DNA from 3 places in the Solwaraspora sp. WMMD937 genome. Region 3 is predicted to be linked to each of the others. Evidence: riboswitches for the same ligand, from Rfam matches in the RefSeq annotation. Region 3 holds a riboswitch; each other region holds the start of a gene.
What was found. A riboswitch is a leader RNA that binds a small molecule or an ion and turns the genes downstream of it on or off. The one in region 3 is predicted to bind cyclic di-AMP.
Positions count from the first base shown of each region.

Region 1 (7,721 bases), 1.3 Mb from region 3:
CCGGGACGGTGCCGTTCGTGTCGTTCTACGCCGAGCGGGTGGTCAGCCGCTGGGCGAGCGAGCAACCGCGTACCGAGCCGGACAAGGTGTTCACCGGCTGACACCGGGCGGGCGGTGACCGGTTGACGGCACCCCGGCCGGGCCGGCACCGGCGTCGGGCCGACCCGGCCGGGGCGTACGGCCGACGTTGTCGGCGGCCGTGGAGCCGAGCCTCGTGCGGCGTCGGATCAACCCTTCGTGTGGCCGCCGGAGCTGGACGGCGCAGCGGACAGCCCGGCGACGAATGCCGACCAGGCGGCTGGCGAGAATTCCAGGTGCACTCCGGGGTCGGTGGAGTTGCGCACCCCGACCGCCGGCCCGATCTCGGCTACCTCGACGCAGGTCGTCGCCTCGCAGCGGCGGCTCTTACGCCACGCCGGACCGGCAGTGCTGATCACAGTCACCTAAACTCCTTAATAAGGATAAATCGGTAAATTTGCCATCAGAGCACGCAGGCAATCGGGCGGACTGTACCAGTTCTCGATCTTGCCGACGCGACTGGGCGACACCGCGAAACCCGGTGAAACCGCCGTCCGGACCATGCGGAGGGGCCGGCCGTCCTTAGCAGACCTGACGACGGCGGTGTAGCGTGCAACAGGGTGGCAACCAGCCAGGTAGCACTCTGCAAGGCACTCTCCCGGAGCGTTTCCATGCCTGCCCGACACCAGGGCCCGACCATCGGGCGTCGCCGGCTGCGTGCGGCGCTACGCCGGGCACGCGATGCCGCGGCGCTGACCCAGGACTACGTCGCCGCTCAAATGGACTGGTCGCTGTCGAAGCTGATCCGGATCGAGTCGGGGTCGGTCAGCATCTCGACCAACGACGTCAAGGCTTTGCTGGACCTGTACGGCGTACGCGACCAGCAGCAGGTGCAGGAGCTCGTCGAGTTGGCCCGGGCGGCACGACGGCGCGCCTGGTGGAGCGGCTATAAGGACCGGGTGCCGGCCGCCTACGCGGCCTACATCGGGCTGGAGGCGGAAGCGTCGGCACTGCGCTACTTCCAGCCGATCAGCTTCCCCGGTCTGCTGCAGACCGAGGAGTACGCCCGCGCGGTGATCCCGGCCGACGGCCCGCACCATGTACCGGCGGCCGAGATCGAAGGGCGGGTGCAGATCCGGCTGGCCCGCCAGCACGAGGTGCTCTTCGGCGCCGATCCGCCGCAGATCGAGGTGATCATCGACGAGGCTGCACTGCGCCGGATGACCGGCGGCCCGCGGGTACTGCGCGAGCAGCTCCAGCACGTGGCGAAGATGTCGGCGGCACCTCATGTCACGGTCCGGGTGCTGCCGTTCGCCGCCGGAAGCAACACGGTGCTCGGGCCGTTCGTCATCCTGCACTTCGCCGACCAGGCCGACGCTGACGTGGTGTACGTGGAGAGCGCTCTGGTCGAGGAGGTCATCGACCGGGCCGACGAGGTCCGGCCGTACCAGCATGTCTTCGACCGACTACGGGCAGAATCCCTGTCACCGGCCGACTCGGTGGCGATGCTGCACGACCTCGCCCGTCGACTGGACGGGCGAGACGCGGGCTGATCGACGTCGACCAGCCCGCTGGCGACCGCAGCGGCGGTCGGACCCGCTCACCGCTGGTCGGGCACCCACGGTTCGATGGTGACCGGCTCGGACAGACCGGCCAGCCGGGACATTTCCCGGGCCCGCATCAACGCCCGGCTCACCTGGCCGTACTGGCGTTCGTCGTCGGTGCTGAACAGCAGCAACAGCAGTCCCTGGTGACGGCCCCAGAGTTCGTACGCCCGCGGCCGCAACCGGTCGCCGAGCCAGGCCACCGTCACCGGCACGAACGCGGCCGCCAGCATGGCGAGGTAGGCCCCAGCACTGACCTCGTCCAGCCCCCGGGTGTAGCCGACGGTCACCGCGACCGCCGCCAGGGTCAGGGCGGTCACCGCGATCACCCGGCCGGTGAGCCGGTCGCGGGCGCCTCGTGCGGTCCGGAGTTCGGTGAGGTCGCGGACGGCGAACCGCCGGCCGGCCACGACGAACCAGTCACCGGTCACGCAGATGCCGGGCTGCCGGTAGAAGGTCCGTCCGACACTGGAGCCGGACTGTGCGGGTACCGGGGAACCGCGTCGGGGTGGGGTCTGGCGAGTAGCACGCATAGCTGCCTCCGAAGGGCTCGTGCGGCGCTGACCTTGCGGGTCCATTGTGCGAACAGCAAGCTACTCGATGGAAGGTAGTCATTCTGCCACCTAGCAGAATGACGTACGGCAGGCCGCGTCCTGGATGGCGAACCAGACCTTTTGCGCCCATTTATCCCGATAGCTTACTGACGACAACCGCGTAGACCGACTAATGACGCATTATTCGCAATTGATCAGGCGCTGTCCAAGGACAACGCGCCGGAGTCAACCAGTCACCCGAGGGCAATAGGAATGTTGCCCAGAGCAGCCAACCGTCACATCAAGTAACTGTCAACGGCCTCCGGCCAGTTCCATGCCACGGATCACGATCGCAGCACTTTCCTGGTCGCAACCCTTGCGGCTAAGTTGGATCGGCTGGTCCGGTCGCCAGTCGCCGGGAAGCGGTGACGCCGGTCCAGTGCCGCCGAATCGCCGTCCCGAGATTATCTGACATTACAAACAGTAATCTCACGGTTGCGATCCGGGGACCCATCGGCAACTGGGGTGAATCCGCGGTTCACCGCGGTAGGGCGAACTTCCCGCCCGAATCCGTCAGCTAACCCGGTAGGCGGCTAGGAAGAAGGGTTCTGCGTTCTTGTCAACAGCGCGGATTCTGCTGCGCACCCTGATGCTGGCCGGCGTAAGCCTCGGCCTGGTGGTACCGGCGACCGCCGCGACCGCCCAGCCGACGGTCAGCGAACTCACGCAGCAGATCGACAAGGAATCCGAAGAGCTGGCCAAGGTCGTCGAGTCGTACAACCGGCTCAGGGAGGAGGCCAAGGCCACCCGGGCGGCGGCCGAGGAGATCGACGCCAAGCTCGGCCCGCTGCAAGCCGAACTCGCGGCAGCGCAGACCGAGGTCGGTCAGATCGCGGTCAACGCGTACAAGACCGGCGGGTTGAGCACCGCGACCGCCCTGCTCGACGGCACCTCCGGCAGCTTCATCCACCGGCTCGGCACCCTGGACCACCTGGCCCGGGACCGGCAGCAGCGACTCAGCGAGTTCACCAGCACCCAACTGACCTACCTGGCCGAGCAGGAGAAGCTGCAGGCGGCCCTGAAGAAGCAGGACGCCCAGGTCAAGGAGCTCGCTGACCGCAAGAAGAGCATCGAAGCGGACATCGACGAGCTGATGGACAAGCGGGAACGGGCCTACGGTGCCGCGAGCGAGACCGGCTCGTCGTACACCGGAACCGTCCCGTCGGTGTCCGGTGCCGCCGGCTCGGTCGTCGAGTTTGCGTACGGAGCCATCGGCAAGCCGTACGTCTGGGCTGCCAGCGGCCCGAACGGTTACGACTGCTCGGGCCTGACGCTTGCCGCGTGGCGTACCGCCGGCAAGAGCCTGCCGCACAACGCGGCGATGCAGTGGGACGTGGTCGCGAAGATCAACCGTGGCGCACTGCAGCCCGGTGACCTGGTGTTCTACAACGGTCTCGCCCACGTCGGCCTGTACGTGGGCGGCGGCCAGGTGATCCACGCACCCACCTTCGGCCGCACCGTCGAGCTGGCCAGCGTGGACATGATGCCGCCGTACGGCTACGGCCGGGTCCGCTGACCCGGTCGCTCGCCCGACGAACTGACGACGGCCCGGCATCCGCGCTTGCGGATGCCGGGCCGTCGTCAGTTCGTCGGTGGGTTGTCAGTTCATCGGCGGATCAGGTCGCCTGCCGCCGATTCGTCAGGCCGCCTGCAGCCCTTCCGCCCGGGCCAGCTCCCGCAGCCGGCCCAGTGCCTGGATCTCCAGCTGCCGGATGCGCTCCCGGGACAGCGAGAAGCGCGAAGCGACCTCGGTCAGCGAGTGCTCTCGCCCGTCCTCCAAGCCGTACCGGGCCCGCATGATGCCGGCGGACCGGTCGTCCAGGTGGTTGAGCAGGCCCTCGATCCGCTGCCGCTCCAACCCGGTGAGCACGATGTCCTCCGGCGACGGTGCGTCACTGTCGGCCACCAGGTCGCCCAGGTTGGTATCGCCGTCGTCGCCGACCGGGGTGTCCAGCGACACCGTGTCCTGCGACCACCGCACCAGCTCGTGCACCCGCTCGACCGGCACGCCGAGCGAGGCGGCGATCTGCTCCGGCTCCGGGTCCGAACCGAGCTCGCGGGTCAACTGGCGGGCTACGTTGCGCATCCGGTTGACGTCCTCGACCAGGTGCACCGGAAGCCGTACGGTCCGCTCCTGCTGGGCGATCGCCCGGCTGATGGCCTGCCGGATCCACCAGGTCGCGTAGGTGGAGAACTTGAAACCACGCTCGTAGTCGAACTTCTCCACCGCGCGGACCAGACCGGTGTTGCCCTCCTGGATCAGGTCCAGCATCGGCATCCCGGACCGGACGTAGCGGCGGGCGATCGACACCACCAGACGCAGGTTGGCCCGGATGAACAGGTCCTTGGCCCGTTCACCCTCGACGACCAGCCGCTCCAGCTCCTCGCGGCTCACCCCGGCCCGCGGCATGCCCTGCTCCAGCAGGTGCTCCGCGTACAGACCGGCCTCGATCGCCTTGGAGAGGTCGACTTCCCGGGCCGCGTCGAGCAGCGGCGTGCGGGAGATCTCATGCAGGTAGACGCCAACGAGGTCCCGCTCCTCGGCTACCTCGTCGGTCCGCAAAGCCATCGTCTTCTCCACGTTGCTCACGGTCCCCTCGTTAACCCCACGTCGTGCCCTGTCACCTGCGATGCGCATCTCCATCAGCCTCTCCCCCGTCACGTCCGCCTCCGATCCGGCGAACCTGATGTGGCAGGCCCCGCCGTATGGCGCCGACACCTGCACAACAGATGAGACGCGTCAGGGATTCCGTCTCGTGAGTCGAAGCTGACACGATTGCCTGAATAATTGCTGTGAACAGGATTGGCGTTTCCTGCCAGGCTCCTCGATCGCCGCGCTGCGTCGGGCCGGCCGACTGCCCGATTCACTGAGGTCGGTGGGGTGTGGCAGGCTCCCAGCACACCACGACACCGGGCAGGGCGCAGCGATTCCCGTCACTACCCCTCCTGCGATCCTCGTCACTGCCCGCCGGTTGGTTGGTCCTGGCCGACGCCGGTTGGTTGGTCCTGGCCAGGAGTACGGCCCGAGCGGGGTGCACGGTTCAGCAGCTCCCGACAGACACCGGCCTGCGGGTCACGACGCACGCGAATCGTCTGGACCCGGCCGCCACGAGGCGCCGGCCGGACGGCCGTCGTCCGGCTGCCATTCGGTCAGCCGCTGCCGGATCACTGCGGCGACCTGGGCGGCCGTGCCCCGGGCGTCGATGGCCACGAACCCGGCGGCCTCCGGCAGTGACCCGTATGCGGCCGCGCTGGTCGCCAGGAACTCCAGCGACTCGTGGTCGGTGCCCCGGGCGTCGATCCGCCGGGCCGCTTCGACGGGCGGCAGCAAGAGTAGGAACGTCACGTCCGGTTGGGGAAACACCCGGTAGGCCAGCCGGGCGAGCCGCTCCCAGCGGCCGGCGCCATGGGTGCGGATGCTGGCGTACTGGCAGACCGCGTACCGGTCCATCACCGCGATCGACCGGCGGGAGCCGAGCACCGACCGGGCGATCGCGAGCCAGCGCAGCAACGCCTCGAGGAACATCAGCCCACCACGGCCGACCATCCGCCGGGCGTCCGGGCGTCCGAGTCGGACCGCGAACCGGTCGAGCCAGCGTCGGCCGCCAGCGTTGCGCCAGTACCGGGCGGGCCGGCCGGCAGTGGTCAGCGCCTCGGCCAGCAGGTGCGCCTGAGTGGTCTTGCCGACCCCGTCGATGCCCACCAAGGCGATCCGTCGCAGCCCGGCCGGCGGCGACCAGGCCGGATCGGCGTCCACTGTGCTCCCTGCGGTGTCCGGTGGCGGGCATGGCGGCACGGCTGACGACGTGGACTGTACGGGCGACGGCTGGCGAGGCGCGGGCCGGGACGGTGACGGTGGTGGCGCATGGGTCGCTGTGACGAGCACCTTCCCAACGGTAGCGAGCACGTGCACGCCGCCACCCGTTCACCGCTGTGACGCGCTGTGCCTGCAGGCACGAACCGGCCGGGAACGGGTAGGTCACCGACGGGCACCGGACGACAGCCAGGAGGTGGGCAGATGACCCGGACATCGGGGCAGTCAACGCGAAAGACCGGGCCGGACCGGTTGGACGGATACACCGAGGCTGCGGTGCAGCGGCTGCTCAGCGAGCACGCCGACATCGCCGAGCAGGGGGTGGGCGTCTCCCGCCGGGACCACAGCCTGGTGTTGTGCGGGGAGGTCGAGAGCGCCCACCGGCGGGCGGAGATCGTCCGGCTGGTGGCTGAGCGCTTCCCCGGCGTACGCCTGATCGTCGACATCGTCGTCAGCCGGACCACCGCGCCGACCGAGACGGAGGAGCTGTCGTGATCCGCGTCGCGGCCGTCGGAGACGTGCACATGGACAGCGACGTGCTGGGCCGGTTCCGCCCGGCGTTGGTGCAGCTCGGCGACCGGGCCGACGTCCTGCTGCTGGCCGGCGACCTGACCCGGCACGGCACGGAGTCGGAGGCGCGGTGCGTGGCCGACGAGTTCGGCGGTCTGGCGGTCCCGGTGGTGGCGGTGCTCGGCAACCACGACCACCACTGTGACCAGGTGCCGCAGCTGGTCGGGATACTCAGCGACGCCGGGGTCACGGTGCTCGACGGCGACGGCGTGGTGGTGGACTGCCCCGGCGGCCGGCTCGGGATAGCCGGGGTCAAAGGGTTCGGTGGCGGGTTCGCCGGGCGCTGCGCGAGCCGGTTCGGCGAGCCGGAGATGAAGGCGTTCGTCGCCACCACGGCGGACGCTGCGGATCGGCTAGGGGCGGCGCTGGCCGGGCTGGATTGCGACGTACGGGTGGCGCTGACCCACTATTCGCCGGTGCCGGAGACGCTAGCCGGCGAGCCGCCCGAGATCTACCCGTTCCTCGGCTCCTACCTGCTTGCCGAGGCGATCGACGCGGCACCGACCGACCTCGCGGTGCACGGTCACGCCCACTTCGGCACGGAGCGGGGCACCACACCCGGTGGGGTACGGGTCCGGAACGTCGCCCATCCGGTGATCAAACAGGCGTACAGCGTGTATTCGCTCGCCGGGTCGGTCCCTTGACCAGACCGGTGCAGGTTTCCGTCGCCGGCCGCAAGGGTATTCAGCGGCCATGGAGCTACTTCTCTGGATTCTCGCAGTCGTCCTGGTCGTCGCCGGCGTTCTCGCGCTGTTCCGCCGGCAACTGCTCTGGGGCATCGTGCTGATCGTCGTCGGGCTGCTGGTCGGCCCCGGTGGCGTGAGCCTGTTCGCTTGACGGTGCCGGGCGTAACCCCGGCCCCCTCAACCGACATCGACCTGACCACATCGACCCCGAGCCTGCCGGGGCCGCCGGAACCGGCCCGGTCCTCCCCACCGCGGACCGGCGCCGGCGGCCCCGGCCCTACCTGTTTCCTGGAGTCGCCATGCATTCCCCTGGAGTTGCCATGCGCTCGTGGTGGGGTCTACCGGTGTTCCTCGGCCTGGTGGCGGCGGCCGCAGCGGTCGGGGCGTTCGCCGCCCGCGACGCCGGTTCCCGTTACGCCGAACTGGTCCAGCCGTC
Region 1 is NZ_CP120738.1:3,193,480-3,201,200, reverse strand. It holds gene O7621_RS13915 (DUF3817 domain-containing protein) at 1-101, shown strand, start outside; gene O7621_RS13910 (DUF397 domain-containing protein) at 228-443, opposite strand; gene O7621_RS13905 (DUF5753 domain-containing protein) at 690-1,571, shown strand; gene O7621_RS13900 (DUF6232 family protein) at 1,619-2,155, opposite strand; cyclic di-AMP (ydaO/yuaA leader) riboswitch at 2,627-2,761, shown strand; gene O7621_RS13895 (NlpC/P60 family protein) at 2,805-3,731, shown strand; gene O7621_RS13890 (sigma-70 family RNA polymerase sigma factor) at 3,855-4,853, opposite strand; gene O7621_RS13885 (dTMP kinase) at 5,289-5,972, opposite strand; gene O7621_RS13880 (hypothetical protein) at 6,234-6,524, shown strand; gene O7621_RS13875 (metallophosphoesterase) at 6,554-7,243, shown strand; gene O7621_RS13870 (GPGG-motif small membrane protein) at 7,293-7,436, shown strand; gene O7621_RS13865 (TspO/MBR family protein) at 7,606-7,721, shown strand, end outside.
Region 1: it holds a riboswitch for cyclic di-AMP, as region 3 does, so the genes downstream of both, O7621_RS13895 (NlpC/P60 family protein) here and O7621_RS07970 (hypothetical protein) in region 3, are expected to answer to the same signal.

Region 2 (7,721 bases), 750 kb from region 3:
GTCTCCGTTTCCGGCCCGGACGGCCAGGTCTTCGCCGCGTGCCTCCGGTCGCTCACCGATCCGGCGGTGCTGTGGTCCGGGCTGGTCACCGTCGACTCGCTCGGCGAACGGGTCGGCAACGTGGCGATGTTCGTACCACTGGCGTTCTGCACGGTGCTGGCGGTCCGCCGGCCGGCGCTGGCCACCGGGCTGCTCCTGCTGGCCCCAGTCGTCGTCGAAGTAGGCCAGGCCGTGCTCGGCGTCGGCCGTGAGTGTGTCGGCTACGACTGGGTCAACAACGCGACCGGGGCGCTGATCGGGGCGGTCGGCGGCGGCGTGGTCCGGTTGCTGTGGCGGCGGTTCGCGCCGTCACCTACCAAGGTCAGCTAGCTGCCAGTCGCGACATCGGTAGCGGCGAAGACGCTGCGGGCGACCGTCGCCCGGTACCCGGCGACGACGTCGGTGGTCGCAGCGATCGGCCAGGCTGCCGGCCCGAGCACTGCGGGCGGCCGGCGCCGCGCGTCCAAGGGCTGTGCAACAGCGACGTTCGGTACGTCGAGTGCGTTCAGCAGGCAGGCCAACGCGGCGGTACGTGGTCCGACCGGTCCGGCGCCGCGCTCGGCGGCGGCCAGCCGTCGCCGGGTCTCCGTCTCGGCGGGCGGTTCGCCGCCGTCCGGCGGAGCGAATTTGGGCCGGGGCAGCACCCAGAGCACCCGGTCCCGTTCCCGGCGGAGCACCCCCGAGACGACCAGCCCGTTGAGTACCTCGTCGACTACACCGTGGGACAGATCGACCACCCAGTCGCGGGTCGCGCGGCCAGGCTCGGCCTGAATCCTGGTCCGGACCTGGTCGAGCAACTCCCGACCGTGGCCTCGACCCCGGGCATCGCCGGGTGCGTACCCGCCGGCGGGATCGTCGTCGGTCAGCACCCGGCCGTCTGCGTCAATCGCAATCTGGCCGCCGACGGCGAGGTCGCACAACACCGCCCCGGCGACGGCGTAGTCGAGCTCTGGGGAAGCGACGGTCGCGGTCCCGGAATCGTCATAGCTGAGCAGGACCAGCTCCTCCGCGAGGCTGAGCGATTCCATGTCATCATGCTAACCGCCCAGACCGGTGACCGCAGGAGAAGCGGTTGCTTCGGGGAAGCAGAGGCGGCAGGCGGTCTTGAACGAACACCGCGCTTTCCAATAAGGTGATGCACCGACCGCTGCGGATGTCGGCCTCCGTACCCCCGCCCGTGAGGCCCCAGCGATCGAACCATTGAAGGAGTCGCTGCCAATGGCACGTGCGCTCGTAAACTCGCACATCCATCGTCACAGTGGGTCCCGAAATCGATGCGGAGAGCATCGGCCTTTACGGCTCTTGCGGCGTAGTGCGATCACCCTGTTGCTCGCCGTAATTGCGTTGGTCATCCCGGCTGTTCCGGCCCACGCCGAGCCGACGCTGGCTGAGATCGAAGCCGAGTTGGACGCCCAGTGGCTGAAACTGGAACCGGTCATCGAGCAGTACAACAAGGTGCACAGCGAGCTCAAGGCCAACGAGAAGAAGGCGGCTGCGCTCGACGAGAAGATCCGCCCGCTGTCGCTGCAGGCCAACCTGGCGGCGGACGAGATCGGTGAGGTGGCCAACCGCTATTACCGGACCGGGCCGTCGAGCGAGCTGAACGCCCTCCTCCGGACCGGATCACCGACCAGCCTGGCGGATCAGCTCGTGGTGCTGGACCGGATCTCCAAGCGTCGGCAGGAAAAGATCACCGCCGTTCTGGAGACCCGCGACCGCTATCTCGCTGAACGGCAGACGCTGGACGAGTTGATCACGAAGCAGCAGGCACAGGACAAGACGCTCGCCGAGCAGCGCAAGACCATCGACGCCGAGATCAAGCGCCTGGAACGGGCGCGAAACGCCGCGTACCAGTCCACCGGCTACACCGGCGGATCCGGTGCCTCCGGCCCGTGCCCGGCGGTGTCGGTCGGCGGAGCCGCCGGAACTGCGGTCCGCACCGCGTGCGCACAGCTCGGTAAGCCGTACGTCTGGGGTGCCACCGGGCCGAACGCCTTCGACTGTTCCGGCCTGACCCAGTACGCCTGGGCAAGTGCCGGTGTCAGCCTCACGCATTACACCGGAACTCAGTGGAATCAGGGCAGTTCGGTCAGCCGCGCCAACGCCAAGCCCGGCGATCTCGTATTCTTCTTCAGTGATCTGCATCACGTGGGGATCTACATCGGTAATGGCCTGATGGTGCACGCTCCCCGCGCGGGTCAGCCTGTGCAGATGGAGAACATCGACAACATGCCGCTCGCCGGTTTCAAGCGGGTCGGCTGATCGCAGCAGGTCAGCCAGCCCGCCGAGGCAATCTGAGTGGCGCGCGTTGGTCGGCCGAACGTACGGGCGGACCGGTATGAACGGGCCGGTCCGCCCGGCAGAATTCGAACGCTTGAACGATGGCAGCCTATGCACGATACGCAATCGTCTGCGTACTCAATGAGATAGTCCATGTTTTCGCTTGCGTAGCGAGAACACCGCTCTCTACCCTTGGGGATCGTCGAGTCGGGAGGACGTCAACCAACCGGGTTGACCTCGGCCTGACACCGCCTAATCGCCGTCTGACGGCGAGCCGGGGACCCACGGCACTCTCGGGGTGAATCCGCAGGCCACCTGCGGTAGGGCGTCTCCTTTCCGCCCGAACCCGTCAGCTAACCCGGTAGGCGGTCTGGGGAGAAGGAGTCCGGTGGCTACGAGCGCCCCTCGGCGATACCTCCGGTGGTCCGGCCGCGACCATCGGCGAAAACCGCCGCACGACCCTGGCCGAATACTCACCACGTTGATCGCCGCCACCACCGGCGTCGGTCTGCTGCTGGTCGCGGCGCCGGCGCAGGCGCAGCCCACCGTCGCCGAGATCGAGTCGCAGATCGACGAGGTCTGGGCCGAGCTCGAACCGACGATCGAACGGCACAACGCCGTACGGCAAGACCTCGCCGCCAAGAAGAAGCAGGCGGACGAACTGCAGAAGAAGATCAAGCCGCTGCAGATCCAGATCGACCTGGCGATGGACCGGGTCAGCGAGTTCGCCGCCCGGTCGTACAAGGGTGGTAGTCCGTCGGTCTTCAACGCGATCCTGACCAACGGCAAGCCGACCCACCTCGCCGACCAGCTCGAGCTGCTGGACCAGTTCGCCCGGCGGCAGGCCCGCGACGTGCAGGCTGTCGTCGACCTCAAGAACGAGTACGCCGCGAAGAAGGCTCCGCTGGACGATTTGATCATCGAGCTGACCAGCACCGAGGCTCAGCTGGCGGCGAAGGCCAAGGAGATCGACGCCGAGGTTGACCGGTTGCAGGACCTGCGCCTGGAGGCGTACGGCTCGACCAACACCCTCGGCTCGCTGCGTCCCGCGCCCTGCCCGGCGACCTACCCCGGCGGTGCGGCCGGCAAGGCGGTCACCTTCGCCTGTGCGCAGATCGGCAAGCCGTACGTGTGGGGTTCAGCGGGACCGGGCAGCTACGACTGTTCGGGTCTCACCCTGGCCGCCTGGGGGCAGGCGGGTGTCTCACTGCCACACAACGCGGCCCGGCAGCGTCAGGTGACCGCCAATGTGAGCCGGGACCAGCTGCGCCCCGGTGACCTCATCTTCTACTACAGCGGGCTCTCCCACGTCGGCATGTACGTGGGTGACGGCTGGATCGTGCACGCCTCCCAGGCGGGCGAACCGGTGCAGATGCGCAAGATCGGTTCGAGTGTGCACAGTTACGGCAGGCCCGGCTAGACCTCACTCCTCCCCATGGCCTGGCGCGTGTCGCTGATCCCCCCGTCAAGCGGCAGCACCGGCCACCGGAAAGGCGCCCTCCCATGTCTCCCCCCGGCTTGGGAGGGCGCCTTTCGCCTCCCCGTCGCCGGTGCGCCGGCTCTCCGACAGCCCAGCCGGTTCAGCTGGTCGGCCAGGTGCGCCACCGCTGCCAGGACCGGCTCGGAGTGGGCCCACGCTGGCCCTGGTACCGGGATCCGTAGACCGCCGACCCGTACGGATGCTCCGACGGCGACGAGAGCCGGAAGATGCACAACTGCCCGATCCTCATCCCGGGCCAGAGCTTGATCGGCAGGTTCGCCACGTTGGACAACTCCAGCGTCACGTGGCCGGAGAAGCCGGGGTCGATGAAGCCGGCGGTGGAGTGGGTCAACAGGCCCAGCCGACCCAGGCTCGACTTGCCCTCCAGCCGGGCGGCCAGGCCGTCGCCGAGCGAGACGACCTCGAGCGTGGAGGCAAGGACGAACTCACCGGGGTGCAGGACGAACGGGTCGCCGCTGGGCACCTCGACCTGGGACGTCAGATCGTCCTGCCGGGTGGCCGGGTCGATGTGGGTGTACAGGTGGTTGTTGAAGACCCGGAAATACCGGTCGAGCCGGACATCGATGCTCGACGGCTGGATGAGCGAGGATTCGAACGGCTCGAGGGAGAGGCCGCCGGACTTGGTCTCCGCGACGATGTCCCGGTCGGAGAGGAGCATCGTCACACGATAGCGACCGTGCGGCCGGTGTGACCGTGCGGTCGGTGTCCTGGCCGGAACGTACCCGGATCGGCGTGGCCGGGCGATCCCACTATCTCTTCGTACACATGTTCGATAGAATCACCGCATGGCAACCTGGTCCGAGTTCGCAGCCGACGAGCCCCGCCTGGCCACGGCGATCCGACTCCTCATGCAGCAGTACGGTCCCGGCCTCGGCTACCTCGCCACCGTCCGAGCCGACGGTGGTCCCCGGGTGCACCCGGTCTCCCCGGTGATCACCGACAGTGGGTTGTTCTGCTTCATCATCGACTCGCCGAAGCGGCGTGACCTGGAGCGGGACGGTCGGTACGCGCTGCACTCGTTCCCGCCGGAGGAGAGTGACGACGAGGCGTACCTGGCAGGTCGGGCGCATCCGGTCACCGATCCGGCCAAGGTGGGTCGGCTCGCCAGCGATCTCGGGGCCGTGCCGCACGTCGACTGGCGGCTGTTCGAGTTCACCGTCGACGTGGCGATGGTGGCGCAACGCGCTGGCAGCACCGGCCACTACGCGGCGGCGGCGCCACGGCAACCAGCCGTCCAGGTCTGGCTCGACCCGACCAGTGGCAGCGTTTCCCACCCGGTGCCGGCCCCGGTCGCCTGCTGATCCGCCGCATGGCACCGGCCGACGCCTCGACGCCCTACCCGTTGACGGTCGGTCGACGGGCGCCGAGCCGTTACCCCATGCTGTGCTCGGTCGGCGGCCGGGCCTGTTGCGCAGCGACCGGGCGGACCGGGTAGAGTGGGGCCGCTCGCGGGTGTAGTTCAATGGCAGAACATCAGCTTCCCAAGCTGACAGTGCGGGTTCGATTCCCGTCACCCGCTCCACACCGAAAGCCCTGGTCAGGATGCGAATCCCAACCAGGGCTTTCGTCGTATGAGCGCGGGGATCGCCGGCAGCTTCCTACTTTCGCGGGTACGCGGCCTGCAGCACTTCGCGAAGCAACTCGCTGGGGCTGCGATTGGTTAGCTCTGCCACCTTTACGATCATCTCGTAGGTTTGGTCATCAATCCAACTGCCCGAGCTGCCCGCCTCGGAACCCATGCTGCGTCGGCGGACGTGATGCCGCAGGTACATCTTGATGCACCTGCGGCATCAAGCTGAACAGGTAACCCCTGGACCGAGGAGGTTGCACTGCGTGCAACGACCGCCGCGTGTCATCACCGACCTTGCGGTGTGGACGACGTCGGGCCGATACCCAGCAGCGCCAGCGCGGCGACCCGGCTTTCGATCACCTGGATCCGGTCGGCCCGTTCCGTCGGGGACCAGTGGGCCCGCTGGTTGGTCACCTGCCCGGGCCACTTCCGGTAAAGCAACCCCGGCTCGTCGATGAAGTGACCGTCGCTGACCGTGCTCGCGGCGAGGAGCAGCCCGGTGTCCTCGGAGGCGGGCAGCGCCAGCCAGCCGCCCAGGGCCAGCAGCAGGTCCGTACGGATGCACAGCGTCGCCGGGTGCACCGGCAGCCGGTAGGCGTCCTCCTGCCAGCACCGGTGGACCGTACCGGCGGGCAACCGGCCGCCCGGTGGATCGGTGGCCATCCGTACCGTGCGGTGGTCGCTCAGCAGATCGAGCGCCGCCGCCGTCGTCCAGCCGACCGTCGGGTCGGCGGTGAGGACCGCGATGTCGCGGGCCAGCGCGTCAGAGGTCAGCCGGTCGTCGGCGTCGAGCACCTTGACCAGCGGCCCGTCGGCGCGGGACAGCGCCATGGTGCGGGTGACGCCGGGGCCACCGGGGCGGTTGTGGCCGACGCTGATCCGGCGGTCCTGAGACAGCGCGGCGGCGACCTCACCGGTCTGCCCGTCCTCCTGCACCAGCCAGCGCCACTGCCAACCAGGCGGCATCCGCTGCGCCCGCAGCGAGGCGTACGCGTCGGCGAGGTACGGGATGCTCGCGGGATGGACAGGAGTGACCACCGAGATGGTCTGCGGGGGCCGGCGCATCGCTCCGACTCTACTATGGGTCGTTCATCGTTGACCCAGCGTTGTGTCGCCCCGGTCTCTGGTACGAATGTTCCATGTCGGAACCGAAGGATTTGCCGGCTGTGGATGCCGACCACGCCCGACCTCGAGGGGTGGACGACGCCACGGTCGCGGCGCTCGGCGAGTTGAGCAAGGCACTGGAGACGGTGCACCGGGCTCGTGGCCACCTCTACTCGATGCACCAGTTGATCGGCGGCGCGGACGCGACCCTGGACCGGGTCGTCCAGCTGCTGCGCGGGGCCGGCCACCGGCACATGGCTGACCGGGTCGAGACGGAGCTGATCGGTCGCAACGTCCTGCCGGGCCGCTGGACATTCCAGATCGTCGAGGAGTTCGACGACGGCTACTACGCGACCTTCCAGGCGGTCGAGCGGGCAGCCCGGGAGGCGCTGGTGGGCGGCCGCCGGCACATCCACGAGGCAGAGATGAAGCAGGCCCGGCGTACCGTCGGCCGACCGGGACACGAGGCGACGCCGTAACGGCCCGACGCCGTAGCCGATAGCGACCCCGGCGGCTCAGAGGTCCTCGCTGTGAATCAGGCTGCGGATCCGGAGTTCGTCGACGACGGGGGGCGGACAGTCGGCGACGATCACCGCGCTGCCGACGACGAGCGCCCCGCGAGCTGCGGCGAGCTGCGCCATGGCCCGCAGCTGCGCGCCGCTGCTGACCCAGTCGTCGACGAGCAGGACCCGGTCGCCTGGGCCGAGGTGCCGGTCACGGACACCCAGCCGCAGCGTGCGGCCCCGGTAGTCGGGCGCCGTCGTGGTCCAGGTGGTCGCGTCCGCGATTGCCCGCTGCGGATCCTCCTTGTACGCGGGTACGACGCCAACGCCGAGCGCTGTCGCCACCAGCGGGCCGACGAGCAGCCCGGTGACCTGCGGGGTCATCACCGTGCTCGGTCGGTCCGCGTCGGCCAGATCGGCGCTGGCCAGACCGGCGAGGGCGGGGCCGATCCCGGCGAGAATCCGGGGGTGTCGCCACCACCCGGACAGGTCGCTCACCAGATGGCTGCTGGCCGGGCCGGGGTCGTGCCAGACGAAGGTGTCGATCAGCAGCCGCCGGAGTTCAAGCGGGTCCGGCGCGTCGCCGGTTGCGGCCGGGCGCGGCAGGTTGCCGGTTGCGGCCGCGCGGGACCGGTGCGGGCGAGCGGCTGCGGCGTCGGTCACCGGCCGAGTATGCCGGGATGGTCATGGCCGCGCGCCATCGCAACCCGCGTCCCCCGACTCA
Region 2 is NZ_CP120738.1:1,120,534-1,128,254, reverse strand. It holds gene O7621_RS04990 (VanZ family protein) at 1-369, shown strand, start outside; gene O7621_RS04985 (GPP34 family phosphoprotein) at 366-1,067, opposite strand; gene O7621_RS04980 (NlpC/P60 family protein) at 1,258-2,301, shown strand; cyclic di-AMP (ydaO/yuaA leader) riboswitch at 2,559-2,702, shown strand; gene O7621_RS04975 (NlpC/P60 family protein) at 2,801-3,739, shown strand; gene dcd (dCTP deaminase) at 3,900-4,478, opposite strand; gene O7621_RS04965 (pyridoxamine 5'-phosphate oxidase family protein) at 4,606-5,121, shown strand; tRNA gene O7621_RS04960 (tRNA-Gly) at 5,269-5,342, shown strand; gene O7621_RS04955 (glycosyltransferase family A protein) at 5,676-6,455, opposite strand; gene O7621_RS04950 (hypothetical protein) at 6,530-6,973, shown strand; gene O7621_RS04945 (phosphoribosyltransferase family protein) at 7,010-7,549, opposite strand.
Region 2: it holds a riboswitch for cyclic di-AMP, as region 3 does, so the genes downstream of both, O7621_RS04975 (NlpC/P60 family protein) here and O7621_RS07970 (hypothetical protein) in region 3, are expected to answer to the same signal.

Region 3 (7,721 bases):
CGGGTGGCGATGGGGCGGGCCATCGTCCGCCGTCCCGGCCTGTTCCTGATGGACGAGCCGCTATCCAACCTGGACAGCGGGCTGCGGGCCGAACTGCGGGCGGAGATCTCCGGGCTGGTCCGCGAGCTCGGCGTCAGCACCGTCTACGTCACCCACGACCAGGCCGAGGCGCTCACCATGGCCGACCGGGTGGCGATCATGCGCAAGGGCGTGCTGCAGGACGTCGGCACCCCGACCGAGGTGTACGGTCGGCCGGCCACCCTCTACGTCGCCGCGTTCCTCGGCAGCCCTCGGATGAACCTGCTGGAGGCGTCGGTCTACGTCCATCTCGACCGCTATGTCGCGCTCAACCTGGGCGAACAGACCCTCTACCTGCCCTGGACCGATCTGCGCGCCCGTGCCGTGTCGCACTACCACGGGGAACGCATCGTGGTCGGCCTGCGGGCCGAGGCCCTGACCCCGGTAGCCCCCGGTAGCCCGGGTGACGTGCTGCAGGGCCGGATCCGGTTCCTCGAACACCACGGCCACGAGTCGCTGGCCTACCTCGACATCGGGGCCACCGCGATCGTGGTCGACGACCTCGCCGGCACGGCGGTGGAGCCGACCGGTGCCGGCGGCCGCCTGCGCCGGTTCGGCAGCGTGATGCAGCGGCTCACCGGTCGGTCCGTCGGCCGGGCGGCCGTCGGCGAGCAGTCGGCCGAGTCCGGCCCGGACCGGGAGAGCGTGCTCAGCGACCCGGGGCGGCACCACCGCCGGCCGGCCGAGCTGGCCGTGCGACTGGCTCCGTACCCGGCGGTCACCCCCGGCCATCCACTGGCCGTCTCGGTCCGGATGGACGCCCTGCACTTCTTCGACGAACGGGGCGACCGGATCGACGTCGGCTGGCGATGAGAGGGCAGATGGCGATGAGCAACTGACTGGTCACCATGGGCTGGCGCGCCGGTGGAAACCGAGCCGGCCGACCGGAGATCAGGTTAGATTGGCTGCGTGCTCGGTCTACCCGCTCATGTGACCGCCTGCCTGTTCGACCTCGATGGGGTGTTGACTCAGACCGCGAAAGTGCACAACGCGGCGTGGGAGGAAATCTTCAACACCTTCCTCCGCGCCCGCGCCGACGAGACCGGCGAGCCGTTCCAGCCATTCGATCCGGGCGCCGACTACAGCCGGTACGTCGACGGTCGGCCACGAGCCGACGGGGTGCGTTCCTTCCTCGCCTCGCGAGGCGTTGAGCTTCCCGAGGGGTCGGCGGACGACCCCCCGGAGGCCGACACCGTGTACGGCATCGGCACCCGGAAGAACGAGGTGCTGCTGCGACGCATCGCCGAAGACGGGGTGCAGGTCTACGACGGTTCATTGGCCTACCTTCATGCTGCCCGTTGGGTCGGGCTGCACCGGGCCGTCGTCTCGGCCAGCGCCAACTGCCGGGACGTGCTGATCGCGGCGGGGATTGAGGAGTTGGTCGAGGTGCGGGTAGACGGGGTGATCGCGCGCGAAAAGGGCCTGCGGGGCAAGCCGGAACCGGACACGTTTCTGGCCGCTGCCGCGCAGCTCGGCGTCGAGCCGGGCAACGCCGCGGTGTTCGAGGACGCGCTGGCCGGCGTGACGGCGGCGCGTGCGGGGGAGTTCGGCTGTGTCATCGGTGTCGACCGGGTCGGCATCGGTGACGAGCTGCTCGCCAACGGTGCCGACATCGTGGTGAGCGATCTGGGGGAGTTGCTGGTCGGAGCCGAACGGTGATCCGGGAGCGGGCCTACCCGGTGGAGCCCTGGCACGTGCGGGAGACCCGGCTCGACTTCGACATCCTGGCCCAGTCGGAGTCGGTCTTCGCCCTCGCGAACGGGCACGTCGGTTTCCGCGGCAACCTGGACGAGGGCGAACCGCACGGGCTGCCCGGCACCTACCTCAACTCGTTCTACGAGTTGCGGCCGCTGCCGTACGCCGAAGCCGGCTACGGCTTCCCCGAGTCCGGCCAGACGCTGGTCAACGTCACCAACGGCAAACCGATCCGGCTGCTGATCGACGACGAGCCGTTCGACGTGCGCTACGGCGACCTGCTCTCCCACGAGCGGGTGCTCGACCTGCGGGCCGGTCTGCTGGACCGCCGGCTGGAGTGGCGCTCGCCGGCCGGGCGTACCGCCCGGGTCCGCAGCACCCGGCTGGTGTCGTTCACCCAACGGGCGGTCGCGGCGATCTGCTTCGAGGTGGAGGCGGTCGACGAGCCGTTGCGCATCATCGTGCAGTCCGAGCTGGTCGCCAACGAGGAGCTGCCGGCACAGAGCAAGGACCCGCGCGTCGCCGCGGTGCTGGAGACGCCGCTGCAGGCCGAGGAGCGGCTGGTGCAGCCCGACGGCGGGCTGCTCATCCACCGGACCAAGGCCAGCGGGCTGCGGATGGCGGCGGCGATGGGGCACGAGATCGACGGCCCCGGCGAGGTCTCGGTCAGCACCGAGGGTTTCGACGACTGGGTCCGGACCACCGTCTCCTGCCTGCTGGAGCCGGGGCAGCGGCTGCGGATGGTGAAGCTGCTGACGTACGGCTGGTCCAGCCAGCGCTCGTTGCCGGCGCTGCGCGACCAGGTCGGCGCGGCGTTGGCCGGCGCCCGGATCTCCAGCTGGGAAGGGCTCTGCGCCGAGCAGCGCAAGTACCTCGACGACTTCTGGGGCCACTCGGACGTGCGGGTGGACGGCGACCCGGAGATCCAGCAGGCGGTCCGGTTCGGGCTGTTCCACGTGCTGCAGGCCGGTGCCCGAGCCGAGCAGCGGCCGATCGCGGCGAAAGGGCTGACCGGCCCGGGGTACGACGGGCATGCCTTCTGGGACACCGAGATGTTCGTGCTGCCGGTGCTGACCTACACCCAGCCGGGGGCGGTCGCCTCGGTGCTGCGCTGGCGGCACTCGACCCTGGACCAGGCGCGGGAGCGGGCCCGGATGCTCGGGCTCAACGGGGCGGCGTTCCCGTGGCGGACCATCCGCGGCCAGGAGTGCTCGGCGTACTGGCCGGCCGGCACGGCCGCGTTCCACGTGGCGGCCGACATCGCCGACGCGGTCCGGCGGTACGTGCACGCCACCGGGGACGTCGAGTTCGAGCGGGAGATCGGCCTGGAACTGCTGGTGGAGACCGCTCGGTTGTGGCGTTCGCTGGGCCACCACGACCGGCACGGCCGGTTCCACATCGACGGGGTGACCGGGCCGGACGAGTACACCGCCGTGGTCGACGACAACATCTACACCAACCTGATGGCGCAGCGGAACCTGCTGACCGCTGCCGACTGCGCGCTGCGCTACGCCGACCGGGCCTGGGTGCTCGGCGTCGACGACGAGGAGACCGCGGCCTGGCGGGACGCGGCGCTGTCGATGCACGTCCCGTACGACGACGAGCTGGGCGTGCACCCGCAGTCGGCCGGGTTCACCCGGCACCAGGAGTGGGACTTCGCCGGCACCCCGCAGGACCACTATCCGCTGCTGCTGCACTACCCGTACTTCGATCTGTACCGCAAGCAGGTGGTCAAGCAGGCCGACCTGGCGCTGGCGATGCACTGGCGGGGCGACGCGTTCACCGAGGAGGAGAAGGCCCGCAACTTCGCCTACTACGAGCGGCGTACGGTGCGGGACTCGTCGTTGTCGGCGTGCACCCAGTCGGTGATCGCCGCGGAGACCGGCCATCTGGAGCTCGCCCACGACTACATGGGTGAGGCCGCGTTGATGGACCTGCACGACATCAACCGCAACACCCGCGACGGCATCCACGTGGCCGCCCTGGCCGGGGCGTGGCTCGCGCTGGTCGCCGGCTTCGGGGGGATGCGTGACCACGGCGGGGAGCTGGCCTTCGCTCCCCGGTTGCCGCAGCGGATCAACCGGCTGGAGTTCGCCATGATGTGGCGGGGCCTGCGGCTGCGGGTGGCGGTCCAACACGACGAGGTGACCTATTCGCTGCGTGACGTCGACCCGAACGCCACCGTTGACCTCACTCACCACGGCGAGCCGATCACGGTGGCTGCGGACAAGCCGGTCACCCGGGCGATCCCGCCGGCCAATCCGGTCGGTCCGCCGCCGCAGCAGCCGACCGGCCGGTCACCGGTACGCCGGTCGGCGCGTACCGGCTGACGGCGCGTACCGGCTGACAGTTTCTTCGCGCGGTGCCGGCCCGGCCCGGCACCGCGCGAAGCGAGGTCAGGTGGTCACAGCAGGGACAGGTGTACGTGGTTGGTGTGGTCGCTGTTCGGGTCGCCGCCGGCACCGCTGTACGAACTCCAACCGGTGGTCGGTGACCAGAACTGGCGGTACCAGATGACGTAGAGGATGCCCAGCTTGTCGGCGTTGCGGACCAGGAAGGCGGTCAGGTTGTTGCCGTACAGCCGGTCGTCGCCGAAGGCGTCGCCGCCGAACCCCTGCTGCTGGGCGGAGAAGTCGCAGGCCCGCCCCTTGGGGTGCTCGAACGGCCCACCGGGGCGGAAGCAGGAGACGAAGCGGGTGAAGCCGGCCTTCTTCGCTTCGTTCAGCGCGTGCATGGTGCGCGGCGTGATGCAGCCGCTCGTGGTGGGGTCGTCCAGACTGCACGACTGGGACGGCCAGGAACCGTCCGAGTTACGCGGCGCCTGGGCGGCGACCGGCGAGGTGGCCGAGACGAACCCGTTGGTGGCGACCGCGCCGACCAGTTGGAGGGCCTTTTCGGCCTCTTTCTTCTGTCGGGCCATCGCCTCGAGTTGCTGTTCCTCGCGGGCCACTTCGGCGTCGATCGCGGCGACCGCCCGGGCGGCCTGTTCGCGGGCCTCGTTGAGCTGCCGAATCCGCTTGTTGTCGTGCATGGCGATCATGTCCAGGCCTTCGGCGCGTTCCAGCAACGCGTCCGGGTCTGCGCTGTTGAGCAGGACCATCACCGGGGTGATCCGACCGAGGCGGTACGAGTTGGAGGCGACCTGGCCGATCTGTGGGGTCAGCGCCGCTATCCGCTCCTCGACCTTTTCCAACTCGAGGTTGAGCTTCAACTGGCGTTTGCGGGACTCGTCGACCGCCGCCTTGGCTTCGACGAAGCCTCGGCCGGTCGATTCGAGCACTTCGCTGAGCAGTGGCGGGGCGCCTTCGTCGTCCGGATCCTGAGCGGCGGCCGGCGACGCTACGACGAAGCCGGCGAGCAGGGCGGCGACGGCGGCGAGCGCCGCAGCCGTCGGAATCCGCCGGCGGAGGGGTGCGGTCATCCTGTTCCTTTCCTTGGCCGCCGACCGAGTTAGCTGACGGGTTCGGGACGGAACGATCCCTACCGCTGGCGCGGATTCACCCCGGTGGAAACGTGGTTCCCCGGCTCACCCCGGAGGGTGATTGGGCGGCGGTCACCGCCGGCACCGGTGGGCGCCGCCTGGCGGAGACCGCCGGCAAGCTTACCGGATCGGTCACCGGCATCAACACCTCGACAATCCTGACTGAGCTGGAAAAATCCGTTACCAGGCAACGACTTTCGGTGATGTCCACTTTCTGCGTCCGGCGGCGTACGACAAGTCGTCAGGGGCCGGGATATCGCTGCGCCGAGGTTAGCGGCTGACTACAGTGCGTATGAGGAAAAGCGGGAAAGTCGTAGCGTCGGACGGATCCTCGGTGAGAGATGACGATTCCCCGGTCGGGCCGCCGGACGCCGACAGCGTGGTGGTGATCGGCCTCGGCCGGTTCGGTGGTCAGGTCGCCCAGTCTCTGCTCCGCCTCGGCCACGACGTGCTGGGTATCGACGAGCATCCCAAACGGGTGCACCGCTGGTCCGAGCGGCTGCCGAGGGTGGTCGAGGCGGATTCGACCGATGACCGGGCGTTGCGCCAGTGTGGCGTCGCCGACTACCCCCGCGCGGTGGTCGGCATCGGCTCGGACGTCGAGGCAAGCATCCTCACCGTGGTGGCGCTGACCGAACTGGGTGTCCCGGAGGTCTGGGCAAAGGCGATCACCGCCAAGCACGGCCGGATCCTCGCCTCAGTCGGCGCGCACCATGTGATCTTTCCGGAGGCGGCGATGGGTGACCGGGTGGCCCACCTGCTGGCCAGTCGGATGCTCGACTTCATCGAGTTCGACGACGGGTTCGCCATCGCCAAGGTCTGCGCCCCGCCGGACGCCGCCGGCCGGACGTTGGCCGAGTCCCGGCTACGTCAGCGGTACGGCATTACGGTGGTCGGGATCAAGGAGCGGGACCAGCAGCTGAGGTACGCGGGACCTGAGACGTTGATCCCGCCGGATGCGCTGCTGATCGTCGCCGGGGCGACCACGGCGGTTCAGCAGTTCGGCCGGTGAACATGGGCGTGACCGCCTCATCACACCTTCATTTCGTGAGCTGATCAGCCGCTGGACTTTCGCAAACTCGTGACTCAGGCTACAGTCCCTGCATGGGAGCGCTTCCATCGATGGATGTGCCCCCGTTGAAGTAGTCGACGCGTGGCGCGGCGATGGCGACATCACCGTGTCAACCGCACAGCTCCCCGGGCTGGCGGCGGGCCAAGCCCGGACTCCGCCGCCAGCCCGCGCACCACCTGTCGAGAGGAGGTGGAACCAGAGCCACTCGCGTGGCCCGGCTCCCGCGCGTCACGCACGACCTGGACGCCAGACCGCTCGTGCGTGTTTAGCAACTGATGGTGGGGACGGGGGTTGCCCTCCCCGTCCCCACGCTAGTCCTCGATTGTTACGGCGGGGAATCGCCGACAAGTCAGGACCGCGACGCCGGTCTGTCCGACAGCGCTGCCCAGCCTGCCGATGCATCGGCAGGCTTCGTTGTATATTAGGGCCTGGCCAGTGGCTGGGCCGCCGCGCCCGGTCTGCGGTGACGATCGGCCCGGGCCCTTCCGTCGTCCCGCAAGGGTTCGAGGCTCGTCGATAGGTAGTGGGCAAGCTCACAGTCGGTCGATCAGCTGGTCGCGACCGGACGACCCGGTCACGCGCCGCCGGCGCGGTGGTGCCCGGCTAGCTACTCGGCGAGCAACCCGCCACCGACGAACTTCCTGCTCAACGGCGACCGGTGCACGTCCTCGGGTGGACCCCTCGTCAAAGACGCGCTGGTGACGGCGGCTTGCTAGCCTCGCCCGCATGCGGGTGCTGGTGGTCGAGGACGACCCCGAGGTACGCAGCGCCGTCGTCACCGCGCTGCGCTCCGGCGGATTCGCCGTCGACCAGGCGGCCGACTGGAGCCAGGCCGACCTGAGCATGAGCATCAACGACTACGACTGCCTGGTGCTCGACCGGATCCTCCCGGAAGGCGACTCACTGCACCAGCTCGGCCACCGACGGCGGGCCGGGCTCACCACACCGGCCCTGGTGCTCACCGCGCTGGACAGCGCCGGGGATCGGATCGCCGGCTTCCAGGCCGGTGTCGACGACTACGTGGTGAAGCCCTTCGTCACCGCCGAACTGGTGCTGCGGGTCCGGGCGCTCTGCCGACGCCGCGGCGCCACCACCCCGCCGCTGCTGCGGGTGGCGGATCTGGAGGTCGACGCCGCCCGCCGGGAGGTGCGCCGCGCCGGCGTCCTACTGACGCTCACCCGCAAGGAGTTCGCCGTCCTGGAGATGCTGCTGGTCCGGCGCCCAGCGGTGGTCAGCCGGAGCGACCTGTTCGAACACTGCTGGGACGAGCTCGCCGACCCCAGCTCGAACGTGGTGGACGCGGTGGTCGCCCAGCTGCGCCGCAAGCTCGGCGAGCCGCAGCTGATCCACACCGTACGCGGGGTCGGCTACCGGGTTGGCGGGGCGCCGCCGTGA
Region 3 is NZ_CP120738.1:1,870,360-1,878,080, forward strand. It holds gene O7621_RS07955 (ABC transporter ATP-binding protein) at 1-891, shown strand, start outside; gene O7621_RS07960 (beta-phosphoglucomutase family hydrolase) at 988-1,737, shown strand; gene O7621_RS07965 (glycoside hydrolase family 65 protein) at 1,734-4,103, shown strand; gene O7621_RS07970 (hypothetical protein) at 4,178-5,194, opposite strand; cyclic di-AMP (ydaO/yuaA leader) riboswitch at 5,197-5,332, opposite strand; gene O7621_RS07975 (TrkA family potassium uptake protein) at 5,589-6,266, shown strand; gene O7621_RS07980 (response regulator transcription factor) at 7,053-7,721, shown strand.